Regions from separate parts of the Pseudomonas sp. FW300-N1A1 genome, predicted to be linked through region 1. Evidence: predicted binding sites of a transcription regulator. Region 1 holds the regulator's gene; the other holds the start of a gene.

Region 1 (7,394 bases):
CAGCGGGGGCAAAAGGAGCAGACCCGCCACAAGAATGGGTTTGTCTGCAACCGAACTCCAGTACCAGCCTGAAAGGGGCAAGGCAATCAGGGCAATGGCGTAGAGCAAGATATGTCCGATCATCGCTCCGCGTTTCGTTAGTACGGACATGCTTTCAGGCAAGGCTGGCGGGCGATTCTTCAATCGCCAGGCCACTCGCACAACGATTAAGAAAAGTAGCGTGCTGGCCAGTGCTTTGTGCAAGAAGGTGAGTTCATGATTGGGGTTCAGCGTGTCGCGCCAGTGGGTAGCCAAGATGCCAAGCCCCCAACTCATCATCCAGATGAATGCCATGCTCCAATGCAGCCACTTGGCAATACTGGTGTATCCCGTATTTTTCTTCTCCAGCATTGGCCTTTCCTTTTTTTGTTAAATGAAATTTGATGTTTGGTTGGGTGTCAGGACCGCGCGCGAACAAATAATCAAATATTCAAGAGCGCTTTTTCATTCGCTCAAAGTTTCAATGCCGGGTAATGAGGCTTCACTCAGCGCTTGGGGGATGCCGAGGGTTAAATGAAGCTGCTTGCCGGGTTTGTTGATCGCCGGTCATGCTCGTGGGATGGCGTTAACCGAGAGTTAACCCGAGAGGTCAATCTGGTGAGTCCTGCTGCTGTTTTGTTACGGAAACTTTCAGCGCGTTCACCTCTTCGCAAATGATCGCCTTGCTCATTTCCTGCTGGTAATGCCATGCCCAGACATATCGGTCGCAGTGGCACTCCATGGGCGTTCAAGCGGCGCATGCCCCCTCCTTAACAGTTGCCGAGCCCGCGTGGCTGCGTTCGGCAGCGCAACAGTCGTAGACCGGTTTTGTTTGCAGGGCCGCGTGGGCGGGGTGTGCGAGGACTTCATCCTCGGATGCAGCCTCGCAGGCTCGGCAGCGGCTACAGGTTTGCGTGACATAAGACTCCCCTATTCCCCAGTCGCGGCAAAAGTTGGAAGGCTTCTTGCAGTAGCCGCCCTGCGCCCGCTTCAGGCGTCAAAAGTTTGCTTCAAAGGAACGGGGAATACCGGTGGATCGCTCTCAATTTATCAACAATGCCCGCAGCAACATGGCAGACCTCAGTCGAGGCAATCTGGGTGTGCCGCTGTTGCTGTTGGTCATGTTGGCAATGATGATGTTGCCGATCCCGCCGTTCCTGCTCGACGTGTTCTTTACCTTCAACATTGCCCTGTCGATCGTGGTACTGCTGGTCTGTGTGTACGCCTTGCGGCCGCTGGATTTTGCGGTGTTCCCGACGATTCTGCTGGTGGCGACGCTGCTGCGCCTGGCGTTGAACGTGGCCTCCACCCGGGTGGTGATGCTCCACGGCCAGGACGGGCATGCCGCTGCCGGCAAGGTGATCCAGGCCTTCGGCGAGGTGGTGATTGGCGGTAACTACGTGGTCGGTATCGTGGTCTTCGCGATTTTGATGATCATCAACTTCGTGGTGGTGACCAAGGGCGCCGGGCGGATTTCCGAGGTGAGCGCGCGCTTCACCCTCGACGCGATGCCCGGCAAGCAGATGGCCATCGACGCCGACCTCAACGCCGGCCTGATCGATCAGGGCCAGGCCAAGGCCCGCCGCACGGAAGTCGCCCAAGAGGCCGAGTTCTACGGTTCGATGGACGGTGCCAGCAAGTTCGTGCGCGGTGACGCCATCGCCGGCCTGCTGATTCTGTTCATCAACCTCATCGGCGGCATGGCGGTGGGGATCTTCCAGCACGGCATGACCTTCGGTGATGCGGGCAAGGTGTACGCGTTGCTGACCATCGGTGACGGTTTGGTGGCGCAATTGCCATCACTGCTGCTGTCCACCGCCGCGGCGATCATGGTGACCCGTGCATCGGGCTCCGAAGACATGGGCAAGCAGATCAACCGGCAGATGTTTGCCTCGCCCAAGGCCCTGGCCGTATCGGCCGCGCTGATGGCGATCATGGGGATCGTGCCGGGCATGCCGCATTTCGCTTTTCTCAGTATGGCGGCAGTGGCGGCGGGCGGTGCCTACCTGTTCTGGAAGAAACAGAACACCGTCAAGGTGCAGGCGCTGGAAGAGGTCAAGCGCCAGCAGGAACTGCTGCCGTCGCCGGCGCGGGCCATGGAGACCAAGGAACTGGGCTGGGACGACGTGACCCCGATCGACATGATCGGCCTGGAAGTCGGCTACCGCCTGATTCCCCTAGTGGATCGCAACCAGGGTGGGCAGTTGCTGGCGCGGATCAAGGGCGTGCGCAAGAAGCTGTCCCAGGACCTGGGTTTCCTGATGCCGACCGTGCACATCCGCGACAACCTCGACCTGGCGCCCAGTGCGTATCGCCTGACCCTGATGGGGGTGATCCTCGCCGAAGCGGAGATTTATCCGGACCGCGAGCTGGCGATCAACCCGGGCCAGGTCTACGGCACGCTCAATGGCATCACCGCCAAGGATCCGGCCTTTGGCCTGGAAGCGGTGTGGATCGAAGTCAGCCAGCGCTCCCAGGCGCAGTCGTTGGGTTATACCGTGGTTGATGCCAGCACGGTGGTGGCAACGCACCTCAATCAGATTCTGTACAAGCACTCCAGCGAGCTGATCGGCCACGAAGAGGTCCAGCAACTCATGCAGTTGCTGGGCAAAAGCTCGCCGAAACTGGCCGAGGAACTGGTGCCGGGCGTGCTGTCGCTGTCGCAGTTGCTCAAGGTGTTGCAAGCGCTGTTGGCCGAACAGGTGCCGGTGCGCGACATTCGCAGCATCGCCGAGGCCATCGCCAACAACGCCGCGAAGAGTCAAGATACCGCCGCTTTGGTGGCCGCGGTGCGTGTCGGCTTGTCCCGCGCTATCGTGCAAAGCATTGTAGGCACTGAGTCCGAGCTGCCTGTGATCACGCTGGAGCCAAGGTTGGAACAAATATTGCTCAATAGTATGCAGAAGGCTGGGCAAGGCGCCGATGAGGGTGTCTTGCTGGAGCCAAGCATGGCCGAGAAGCTGCAGCGCTCACTGATCGACGCGGCGCAGCGTCAGGAAATGCAAGGTCACCCGGTGATTCTGTTGGTCGCAGGACCGGTCCGCGCGATGCTCTCGCGGTTCGGCCGCCTGGCAGTCCCGGGGTTGCATGTGTTGGCGTATCAGGAAATCCCTGACAACAAGCAAGTGACCATCGTGGCGACAGTAGGGCCCAACGGCTGAGGTAGTGGTTTATGCAAGTTAAGCGTTTTTTCGCCGCCGATATGCGTCAGGCCATGAAGCTGGTTCGTGATGAGCTGGGCGCTGAAGCCGCCATCATTGGCAACCGTCGCATCGCCGGTGGTGTCGAGCTGATGGCTGCCCTGGATTACAAGCTGTCGGCGCTGGCACCACGGGTGCCGAACATGGAACTCGAAGACGAGCTGCGCAAGACCCAGACGCGGATCGTCACCGCCCAGGCCGAACTCAGCCTGCGTGGCGATGGCGAGGCAAGCACCAGCACCAACCGTCAGTTGTTTGCCGGCCTGCCACTGACGGCGGCCGAACCGCTGATCGAGCCCACGCTGTCCGAACCGCCACGCCCTGCGCCAGCACCAGTGGCAGCGGCCACTGTCGACGTGCGGGCCTATGATTCGATGCGCTCGGAACTCAATGGCTTGCGCGAGCTGCTGGAAGTGCAATTGGGTTCGCTGGCCTGGAATCAACTGCAAGGCAGCCGCCCGCAACAGGCCAACCTGTGGCGTCGTCTGCAGCGCATCGGCCTGTCCGGCCCGCTGTCGCGCGACCTGCTGGCGTTGACCACGGACATTGAAGAGCCTCGTCAAGCCTGGCGCATGCTGTTGGCGCATCTGGCGAGGATGATCGTGACCCCCGAGATCGAGCCGCTGGAAGAGGGCGGTGTGATTGCCATGGTCGGCCCTGCCGGCATGGGCAAGACCACCACCCTGGCCAAGCTGGCCGCGCGTTACGTGCTCAAGTACGGCGCGCAGAACATTGCGCTGGTGAGCATGGACAGCTACCGCATTGGCGCCCAGGAGCAACTCAAGACCCTGGGACGGATCCTCAATGTCTCGGTCACCCATGTCGACCCGGGACAGTCCTTGGCTCAGGCCCTGGATCCACTGTTGCGCAAGCGTGTGGTGCTGATCGACACCGCCGGCCTGCAAGCCAGTGATCCGGCGTTGCGCATGCAACTGGAAAGCCTGGCCGGTCGCGGGATCAAGTCGAAGAATTACCTGGTCCTGGCCACCACCAGCCAGAAGCAGGTGCTGACCGCCGCGTACCACAGCTACAAGCGTTGTGGGCTGGCGGGCTGCATCCTGACTAAACTGGATGAAACGGCGAGCCTGGGCGAAGTGTTGAGCCTGGCGATCAGTCACGAATTACCGGTGGCCTATCTGACCGATGGGCCGCGGATCCCGGATGATCTGCATTTGCCGCGCCGCCATCAGTTGGTCAGTCGCGCCGTGAGTGTGCAGATGCAGGAAGAACCCAGCGAAGAAGCCATGGCTGATATGTTCGCTGATATCTACCACAGTCCGACCAAGCGGGTTGGCTGAGGTAACAATGACTAGATTTGTATCTACATCGATGGCCTGCCATGCATTGTTCAGTATTGAACGCGCAGCCAGTCATGTAGCCCGCGTCTAAGACGACAAGGTATAGAAAGCACATGGGCAGCATGCATCCCGTACAGGTGATTGCGGTGACCGGCGGCAAGGGTGGCGTCGGTAAGACTAACGTGTCAGTGAACTTGTCCCTGGCTCTGGCAGAGCTCGGCAGGCGAGTCATGTTGCTGGACGCCGACCTCGGGTTGGCGAACGTCGACGTGTTGCTGGGGCTCACCCCCAAGCGCACGCTGGCCGACGTGATCGAGGGCCGCTGCGAACTGCGTGATGTGTTGCTGCAGGGGCCGGGCGGCATTCGTATCGTGCCGGCCGCCTCGGGCACTCAGAGCATGGTGCACCTGAGCCCGGCCCAACACGCCGGCCTGATCCAGGCGTTCAGCGACATCGGTGACAACCTCGATGTGCTGGTGATCGACACCGCTGCCGGTATCGGCGAATCGGTGGTCAGCTTTGTGCGCGCCGCCCAGGAAGTGCTGTTGGTGGTGTGCGACGAGCCGACCTCCATCACCGATGCCTACGCACTGATCAAACTGCTTAATCGCGACTACGGCATGAACCGTTTCCGCGTGCTGGCCAACATGGCGCAGAGCCCGCAGGAAGGGCGCAACCTGTTCGCCAAGTTGACCAAGGTCACGGATCGCTTCCTGGATGTCGCCTTACAATATGTCGGCGCGGTGCCTTACGACGAAAGCGTGCGCAAGGCCGTGCAGAAACAGCGCGCCGTGTACGAAGCCTTCCCCCGCTCCAAGTGCGCATTGGCCTTCAGGGCCATCGCGCAGAAAGTCGATACCTGGCCGTTGCCCGCCAATCCGCGCGGGCATCTGGAGTTTTTCGTCGAGCGCCTGGTGCAACAAACGGCGGGTCCGGTGTTATGACAGCCAGCGGTTACAACCTGTACAAGAAGTCGGCGCGTGACGCGCAGTACGAGCTGATCGAGCGTTACGCGCCACTGGTAAAACGTATTGCCTATCACCTGCTGGCGCGTCTGCCGGCCAGCGTGCAGGTGGAAGACCTGATCCAGGCGGGGATGATCGGGTTGCTTGAAGTGTCGACCAAATACGACGCGAGCAAAGGAGCAAGTTTCGAGACCTATGCCGGGATTCGTATCCGCGGCGCGATGCTCGATGAAGTGCGCAAGGGGGACTGGGCGCCACGTTCGGTCCACCGCAATACCCGGATGGTCAGTGACGCGATTCGCTCAATTGAAGCTAAAACCGGACGTGACGCTAAAGATCACGAGGTTGCGGCCGAACTCCAATTGAGTCTCGATGATTATTACGGGATTTTGAATGACACCTTGGGCAGCCGCCTATTCAGTTTCGACGATCTGTTGCAGGACGGCGAACACGAAGGGCTGCACGAGGATGGCGCGAGTGCTCATCTTGAGCCGTCGCGTGACCTGGAAGATGAACGCTTCCAGGCCGCGCTGGCAGACGCGATTGCCAATTTGCCGGAGCGTGAGCGACTGGTGTTGGCGCTGTACTACGACGAAGAGTTGAATCTCAAGGAAATCGGTGAGGTCCTGGGGGTCAGCGAATCGCGGGTCAGCCAGTTACACAGCCAGTGCGCGGCCCGTTTGCGGGGGCGTTTGGGAGAGTGGCGAGCGCGTTGACAGCAGTGTGGGGACACTGCGAACGAGACCGGTGTGGCGTGCAGCCGCACAGGTTTCAATCCGTTGTGCTCCAGACAGTCGTTGAGTGTTACGCCTGATTGATTGAATGGCGTGTCCAGGTGCTGGGCGCGTTTAAGACTGCTTGGAGGTCGAATTGGACAAGAACATGAAAATCCTCATCGTTGATGACTTCTCAACGATGCGGCGGATCATTAAAAACCTGTTGCGTGACCTCGGGTTCACCAACACGGTCGAGGCAGATGACGGCACTACGGCCATCCCTGTGCTCAACAGCGGCAGCATCGACTTTCTGGTAACGGACTGGAACATGCCTGGCATGACCGGCATCGATCTGCTGCGCCACGTGCGCGCCGACGAAAAACTCAAGCACCTGCCGGTGTTGATGGTGACCGCTGAAGCCAAGCGCGAGCAGATCATCGAAGCGGCCCAGGCCGGCGTCAACGGCTACGTGGTCAAGCCGTTCACGGCCCAGGCGTTGAAAGAGAAGATCGAGAAAATCTTCGAACGCATCGGTTGATAGGTGGTGCCACTGCGCCACGGGGGAGCTATGGAGCAAAGAGAGATTTCACAGGGCGATTTTGAATCGACCCTGAAAAAACACGCGGTCGAATTGGTCGACAGCCTTGAAAAGGGCAAGTTCGGCGACGCCGTGCAACTGATCCATGAGCTCAACCAGACCCGTGACCGCGGCCTGTACCAGGAAGTCGGCAAGCTGACCCGTGAGCTGCATAGCGCGATCGTCAATTTTCAGATCGACCCGCACATGCCGCAGGCCGAGGAAGTGTCGCAGATCACGGATGCCACCGAGCGCCTGTCCTATGTGGTCAAGCTGACCGAGGCCGCTGCCAACCGCACCATGGACCTGGTCGAGAGCAGTACACCGCTGGTCAATGCCCTCGGCACCGATGCCCGGGCCTTGAGCTCGGACTGGGGGCGCTTCATGCGTCGCGAGGTCGGGGCCGAAGAGTTCCGCGAGCTGGCCCGGCGCGTCGACGGTTTCCTGACGCGCAGCGCCGAGCAGACCCAGGTCGTCTCAGGCCACCTCAATGACATTCTGCTGGCCCAGGATTACCAGGACCTTACCGGTCAGGTAATCAAGCGCGTGACGCAACTGGTCACGGAAGTCGAAAGCAATCTGCTCAAGCTCGTGCTGATGGCCAGTCAGGTCGATCGCTT
Region 2 (7,394 bases), on a different contig from region 1:
GGTCGCGGCCGGCAAGGGTTCAATGTCTTCCCCCAGCCCCTCTTCAATGGCCGCCAACAAGGCGGGCAAGGCGTCGGCGGCGATGCTTGGCTCGGCGATCAGCTCCAGCACCTGCCCACGACGGGCACCCAGGCTCAGCAGTTTGCTCAGGCTTTTCATCGATACCGCACTGTCCTGGCCATCGACGATCCGCACGCGAATCTCGCCTTCAAAGCGCTTGGCCAGTTGGGCAAGGATTTTCGCTGGCCGCGCATGCAAACCGTGGGCGTTGGCCAGCGCGATGCGAGCGCTGGGCCAATCGGCCGGCAACTCACCACCGAGCACCTCCAGGACTGCGCGACGGCTGGTGGCCCGTCCCAGTTCATGGCCGCGCCCTTCAATCAACAGGGCGCACAACCGCTCAAGCAATGCCTGGTGCGCTTCGCCCAGGCTGGCCAGGCAGAACAACCCGCTCAGTGGCTGGCCAAGGTAACGGATCGGTTTGTCCGGCGTCACGAACGCCAGGCCCGGACGCTTGACCGTTTGCTCGCTGTGCAGCCACCACAAGCCATCGCCCAGGGGCAGCGCTTCAACCTGCTGCAGGACGGCCGCAAAACCGTTGCCCACACAATCGGCCTGACGCAACAACCGCGCGCCCCGCCAGACCAGCTCCTCGAAATCTTCGGCGCAGACCCCCAGGCCGATCATCTGGGCATCCAGCGCCAGTTCCTGCGGGGCGCTTTGCAACAGTTTGAGCAAGGCCTCGGCAGAACCGGCTCGACGCAAGGCCTGGCCCAGATCGGTTTCACCCAAGGCGCGAGTCAGCAGTTGCAGCAGGTGTAAATGTTCGTCGGACTTGGCCGCGATGCCGATCGCCAGGTAAACCATCTGGCCGTCGCCCCAGTCCACCCCGTCAGGGAACTGCAACAGACGCACACCCGTGGTGTGCACCAGATCACGGGTTGCCGGGGTGCCATGGGGAATGGCAATGCCTTGACCGAGAAAGGTCGAGCCCTGGGCTTCACGTGCCTGCAACCCGCCAAGGTAACCCTCGGCCACCAGACCGTCGGCGACCAGGCTGTCAGCCAGCACACGCAATGCAGCGGCTTTATCCACAGCCGACTGGCCCATGGATATCTGCTCTATAGTGAGCTCGAGCATGCTTTCTCCTTTTGGGTACGGGGGCCGCACCAGGTATTGTTTTGAATAAATAAGCTTAGGCTTTAATCCGCGCACTCTCTTTCAGGGCATCCTTTGGCGGTTTCACGGCAGTCATGACCAAAGGCGCCAATGGAGAAGAAAATACGCCTGCTGAAACGTTTAATCTAGATGAATTGGCACGTTACTCGATAATCGCTCATGCTTGAAGTCCAACCGGTCGGATGCTTGCGACATTGGTCGCCTGCCGTAATCGGGTAGGATTGGCCACAATGTCGGGGCAAGCTCGAACAAACAAGGAATTCCCGGGTTGAAACTCAGTGATATTGCCCAGCTGGCCGGTGTGTCCGTGACCACCGCCAGCTATGTCATCAATGGCAAGGCCGAACAGCAGCGCATCAGCAACGCCACGGTCGAGCGCGTCCGCGCGGTGGTCGAGCAGCACGGCTTCACGCCTAATCCTCAAGCCGCCGGGTTGCGCAGTCGGCACACCCGCACCCTGGGCTTTATCCTGCCGGATCTGGAAAACCCCAGTTACGCACGGATTGCCAAGTTGCTGGAGCAAGGTGCCCGGGCGCATGGCTATCAGTTGCTGATCGCCAGCTCCGACGACGCCCCGGACAGCGAGCGGCAATTGCTGGCGCTGTTTCGCGCCCGGCGCTGCGATGCGCTGATCGTTGCCAGCTGCCTGCCAGCCGGCGATGACAGCTATCGCCAGTTGCAAGCCAAGGGCTTGCCGATCATTGCCATCGACCGGGTCATGGAGCCTGAGCATTTCTGCTCGGTGATCAGCGATGACCGCGAAGCCAGCCTGCAGCTCACACGAAGTCTGTTACAACCGGCCCCCAGGCAGATCGCCCTGATTGGCGCGCGGCCTGAACTGAGCATCAGCCAGGAACGTGCCGCCGGTTTCAAACAGGCCCTGGTCGAGTTCGAGGGCCAGGTGCTGATCGAACACGGCGAGTCTTTCAGTCGCGACTGCGGTCGGCAACTGATGGAAGAACTGCTGCAACGCCTGGGTCACTTGCCGGATGCGCTGGTGACCACTTCCTATGTGCTGCTGCAAGGCGTGTTCGATGCCTTGCACGACTTCCCGTTGAAAACCCGTCCGCTGCGCTTGGGCACCTTTGGTGATACCCAGTTGCTGGACTTCCTGCCGCTACCCGTCAACGCCATGGCCCAGCAGCATCGTCTGATCGCCGAAAAGGCCCTGCAACTGGCCCTCGCCGCCATCGAGCAAGACCACTACCAACCCGGCGTACAGGCCATCGCGCGGACGTTCAAGCAGCGCATTCACCAGGACTGAACCGTGGAGCTGATCGACAGCCACACCCATCTGGATTTTCCGGATTTCGACGCGGACCGTCAGGCATTGCTGGCCAAAAGCCGCGCCCTGGGGGTCAAGCGGATGGTGGTGCTGGGGGTTTATCAGCGCAATTGGCAGCGGGTCTGGGACCTGGTGCAAAGCGATGCGCACCTGTATGCCGCATTCGGCCTGCACCCGGTGTATCTCGACGAACACCGCCCCGCCGACCTCACGGAACTGGCCGGCTGGCTGACCCGCCTGGCCGGCCATCGGCAGTTATGCGCGGTGGGTGAATTCGGTCTGGATTACTTCCTGGAGACCCTGGATCGCGAGCGCCAGCAAACCTTGTTTGAAGCACAGTTACAGCTGGCCGCCGACTTCCAGCTACCCGCCCTGCTGCACGTTCGGCGCAGCCACGCGGCGGTCATTGCCACCTTGAAGCGTTTCAAGCTCAAACGTGCCGGGATCATTCACGCCTTTGCCGGCAGCCGCGAGGAAGCCCGCGAGTACATCAAGCTCGGGTTCAAGCTGGGATTGGGTGGGGCGCCGACCTGGCCACAAGCGCTGCGCCTGCACAAAGTGATCGCCGACTTGCCGCTGGAGTCGGTGGTACTGGAAACCGACTCACCGGACATGGCCCCCGCCATGTACCCCAACCAACGCAACAGCCCAGCCCACCTGCCGGCGATTTGCTCGGCCCTGGCACCGATCATGGCCATCAGCCCGGAACAACTGGCGGCCGCCAGCACGGCCAACGCCTGCGAAGTGTTCAACTGGTAATCAACCGCAGCGGCCCTGTGCAAACGACCGTCGTGGCGGCCGTCAGACCCGAAAGGCGCTGATCAAGTGCTTCAACTGCACGACCTGGGCTGACAGGGCGCGACTGGCGTCTTCGGTCTGGTGCGCGCCTTCGGCGGTGCGCTCACCAGCGCGATTGATCTCGACAATGTTTTGGTCGATATCGTGCGCCACGGCGGTCTGCTGCTCGACGGCGGCCGCAATCTGCTGGTTCTGGTCGACGATCATGCCCACCGCGCCGAGGATGTTTTCCAGGGCCTGCTGGACCTTCTCCGATTGCCCGACGGTGCCACTGGCCATCTGATGACTGACACCCATGGCCTTCACCGCGGCCCCCACGCCAGCGTGCAGCCTGGCGATCATCTGTTCGATTTCTTCGGTCGATTGCTGGGTGCGTTTGGCCAGGGTGCGGACTTCATCGGCCACCACCGCGAAACCACGTCCCTGCTCGCCCGCCCGGGCCGCCTCGATGGCGGCATTGAGCGCCAACAGGTTGGTCTGTTCGGCAATACTCTTGATCACTTCCAGCACGCGACTGATGGACTGGCTGTCGCTGGCCAGTTGATTGATCACCAGCACCGACGCGTCGATCTCGCTGGCCAGTTGAGCAATGCTGCCTTGCTGCGACTCGACCAGCCCGCGCCCGCTGATGGTTTCGTCGTTCACGCTATGGGCGCTGCTCACCGCGGCGGCGGCACTGCGCGCCACTTCCTGGGAGGTGGCCGACATCTGGTTCATCGCCGTGGCAACCTGCTCGATCTGCGTGCGCTGACCGGCCACCGCCTGATTGCTCTGGGCTGACACCGTTTGCACCTGGCCGGCCTGACGTTCGACCTCATTGACGGTCTTGCCGACCCGTTCGATCAGGTCATGAATCTTGGCCACCGTGCCGTTGAACACGTTACCCAGCTCACCCAGTTCATCTCGGCTATGGGCGGTGAAGGTCACAGTCATGTCTCCGGCCGCCACTTTGTCCATGACCCCGCCCAGGCGTTTGAGCGTGGTACGGGTGGAGGCATAGAAGCCGCCGTAGAGATAGAAAATCAGCACGAACACCACACTGAGCGCCACCGCTTGCAGCACCATGTGCGTACGGTTCTGCTCCAGGCGTTGCTGCAATTGGACCGCGAGAAACTTCAACGTCGCGTCGTTCAACTGGTAGGTCTGCGCCATCAGACCGGTGACCTGGTCGTAAAACCCCTGCCAAGGTGCATCGAGGGTGTCGGCCATCACCACTTGCTCTTCGAACAGCTCGCTAGCCTGCTTGAGCGTGGCCTGGCTGGCATTGGCCGCCGGTTCCAGCACCTCGCGCGCGGCTTTGCTGGCACCCAGCGCATCCTGCAGTTTGAGTGCATATTCAGCCTGCAGCTTTTCCATCTGCGCCAACAGTTCATCAAAGCGGGTGGACGACGCGGAGTTCAGAAAGCCCTGCCCCAACGAGAACGCGCCCATTGCCCGGCCATCACCGAGGATTTGTGTGATTCGTGGGGTGACGTTGGTGAGCAACTCACTCAACTGACGGATGTCACCCTGGTTGTCCCGGCTCAGGCCGGACTGACTGGTGATGATCTGGCCGAAAATCTGCGCATTGCCGAGCAGCTTGCCAATCATCGCGCTTTTGCTCTGCAGGGACTTTTCCGCCTGCTGAGCCTTGAACGCCGCGATCATTTCATCGCGCTTGGCATCGAACACGCTGACCTGTTCCGGGTCGCTGGTCATTGCGCTCAGCGCTTGCAGGCGCTCCAGCACGCTCTGCTCAAGGGCGCTGATCTTCGATTCGATATCCCCCGCTTTGCCGGACTGGCCGAGAGTGGTGTTGATCTGCACCAGATTGTTCAGGGTTTCCAGGTCGCGCCGCAGGGTCAGGCTGCTGCCCAGCAGGTCGAGGCTTTGCAATTCAACCCGTGTCCCCTGGAACTCACGATATGAATCGCGCACCAGATAGAAGTTGGTTACCAGCATGGGTAGCAGGAACAGCACGCTGATCAGGCTGAACTTCATGCCGAAGCTCAGGCGATTCATCAGTGCAATGGCGGGATAGAGCAAGCTCTTCACTGGAAGTCTCCCTTGGAATTCTTATTGTTATTGGCAGGCACGCAGAGACGGCAGATAGCCACCATGGCGCGCTACTGCTGTATAACTTAAATCGGCGGAAGGTTTTGTAACTTAAGGTTAACGGCAGGATGCTGTGCAGGCCTGTAGCAACTGGCGGCTACAGGCCCACGGCGTCTTCAGAGCAGGACAGTCCAAAGGGCAAAACCGGCATACCAGACCACCGCCGCCCGCAGCATCAGCTCCCAGAGCTGATCCAGACTATTGAGGCCGTCAGGTCCGGTCACCGGCGGTGGAATTTCTCCCGCCACCATGCCGGCTTTCTCGATCAACTGCGCGGCGCTGATGTTCCAGTTCAGCAGTTCATGGAGCATGACCCGGCTGACAGCGACAAAATTACCCACCAAGGCGAAACTTGCCGCCAGCAAGCGTACGGGCAACCAGTCAAAGGCGTGCCGCAGTTGCGCAGCACGCTCCACCAGTGCCGGGCTCTTGCCGTGCTCCGCGGCCAGGGCCAGCAAGCGATAACTCAGGGCCGCCACCGGACCGAGCAGGAAATACCAGAAAATCACCGCGAAAAAGCCCTGATACGCCTCCCACACCAGATAGCCTTGCACCCGTTGCAGCAATTGCTCACCGCTGTCTGCGCACACATCCAGATCGCGCTGGGCGACATGGGCGGCCGCTTGCAGGTCTTCCCGGCGCCAGGCATCACGAAACGGTCCAAGACCACCGAGCAAGTCACCCCGCCCCAGGCTGTAGATCACCACCAGCAAGTGCACCGGCAAGGCCAGCAACCCATAGGCCACCGGCTCCAGTGCCAGTAGCAGCAGGCCAAGCACGGTCACCGGCAACAGCACCAGCAGCGCCAACACCGCCCATGGCCGGTCAGTCATCCGCGAGGTGCTTTCCAGCCGGGTCAGTTCACGCAACCACCCACCGTCACGCTGCACCCGGTGACGCAGCGCCGAGAACTTCTCGATCCAGACTGCCAGCAGTAACACCAGAAAACTCATTGTCCTTCCCCTTTTTCCAACGCCGCGCGATAGCGTGCCCAGTCGAACGCCGGCCCTGGGTCAGTCTTGCGTCCTGGGGCGATGTCACTATGCCCCTGAATACGTTCAGTGGTGATTGCCGTAAAAGCGGCCTGCAACTGGCTAGTGAGCGCCGTCAGCGCTCGATACTGGGTATCGGTGAACGGCAGATCATCGGTGCCTTCCAGTTCGATGCCCAGCGAAAAATCATTACAGCTTTCGCGTCCCTGGAAGCTGGAAACACCGGCATGCCAGGCTCGCTCAAGACAAGAGACAAACTGCGTGATCGTGCCGTCACGCTCGATCAGAAAGTGCGCCGATACGCGCAGGTCGGCGATCCCTGCAAAATAGGGATGTTCGGTGACATCCAGACGGTTCTGAAAAAACTCCTGCACCTTGCCCGTGGCGAACTGCGCCGGGGGCAGACTGATGTTGTGAATCACCAGCAAGGAAATTTCGCCCGAGGGGCGCGCATTGAAGTTGGGGGACGGGCAGTGACGCATCCCGTCAAACCAGCCACTCGCGAGGTCCAGCTGCATACAGATTCCTTCAACAACGGCTTTGACAGGCTTCAGTATGCCGTGATCGCCCCCAATGTTGCGATCACTTGCCACGATTGAGTCGGTGTAACTGGCCAATGACCGACTCCAGGGCCTGATCGAACAACACGCTGTCATCCTCGGCCAGGTACAGGGAGGGGGACTCAAGCGGGTTGCTCCGATCCAAATCGTTCCGGGCGTACGGTGTCGGTTCGTACTGCTGCAAGTGCGAGCGCAAACGCAGCAGGTCGCGCGTCGAGAGGGGTTGCGGCCGGGTACGGGATTCGAGCTCCGGCGCGACACTGCCACGCAGGTGACACAACAGGTGCTGCAAGGCCACGAAGACCTCCTGCACAGGTTCGTCGACCTGAGGGCTGTCTGTTGCACAGGGCTCGACACAGCTGTAGATCAATGAAGGCTCCTCCACAGGGCGCGCCGCAACGGCGTTGAGCTCCGGTAGCACGCCAGTGGCGATCAACAACTGGTTGGCGTGCGCGTAGATCTGGGCGGCTTCGCTCAGCACGTAGC

What was found. Region 1 encodes FliA, which starts transcription of late flagellar genes. Its sites were predicted from a motif close to CTAAAGTTTNNNNNNNNNNNGCCGNTAA; they were not measured.
Region 2: a site for FliA is predicted at 5,385-5,412, ahead of AC3WQN_RS17150 (methyl-accepting chemotaxis protein). Genes of this name have one in related genera too.

Annotation. Positions count from the first base shown of each region.
Region 1 is NZ_JBYTBK010000029.1:55,096-62,489, reverse strand. It holds gene AC3WQN_RS18780 (cytochrome b) at 1-390, opposite strand, end outside; gene AC3WQN_RS18775 (DUF3077 domain-containing protein) at 629-760, opposite strand; gene flhA (flagellar biosynthesis protein FlhA) at 1,050-3,179, shown strand; gene flhF (flagellar biosynthesis GTPase FlhF) at 3,191-4,516, shown strand; gene fleN (flagellar synthesis regulator FleN) at 4,630-5,460, shown strand; gene fliA (RNA polymerase sigma factor FliA) at 5,457-6,197, shown strand; gene AC3WQN_RS18750 (chemotaxis response regulator CheY) at 6,364-6,735, shown strand; gene AC3WQN_RS18745 (protein phosphatase CheZ) at 6,766-7,394, shown strand, end outside.
Region 2 is NZ_JBYTBK010000025.1:26,253-33,646, forward strand. It holds gene ptsP (phosphoenolpyruvate--protein phosphotransferase) at 1-1,140, opposite strand, end outside; gene cra (catabolite repressor/activator) at 1,448-2,443, shown strand; gene AC3WQN_RS17145 (TatD family hydrolase) at 2,447-3,223, shown strand; gene AC3WQN_RS17150 (methyl-accepting chemotaxis protein) at 3,266-5,296, opposite strand; gene ampE (regulatory signaling modulator protein AmpE) at 5,473-6,309, opposite strand; gene ampD (1,6-anhydro-N-acetylmuramyl-L-alanine amidase AmpD) at 6,306-6,866, opposite strand; partial or broken gene AC3WQN_RS17165 (DUF1631 family protein) at 7,030-7,394, opposite strand, start outside.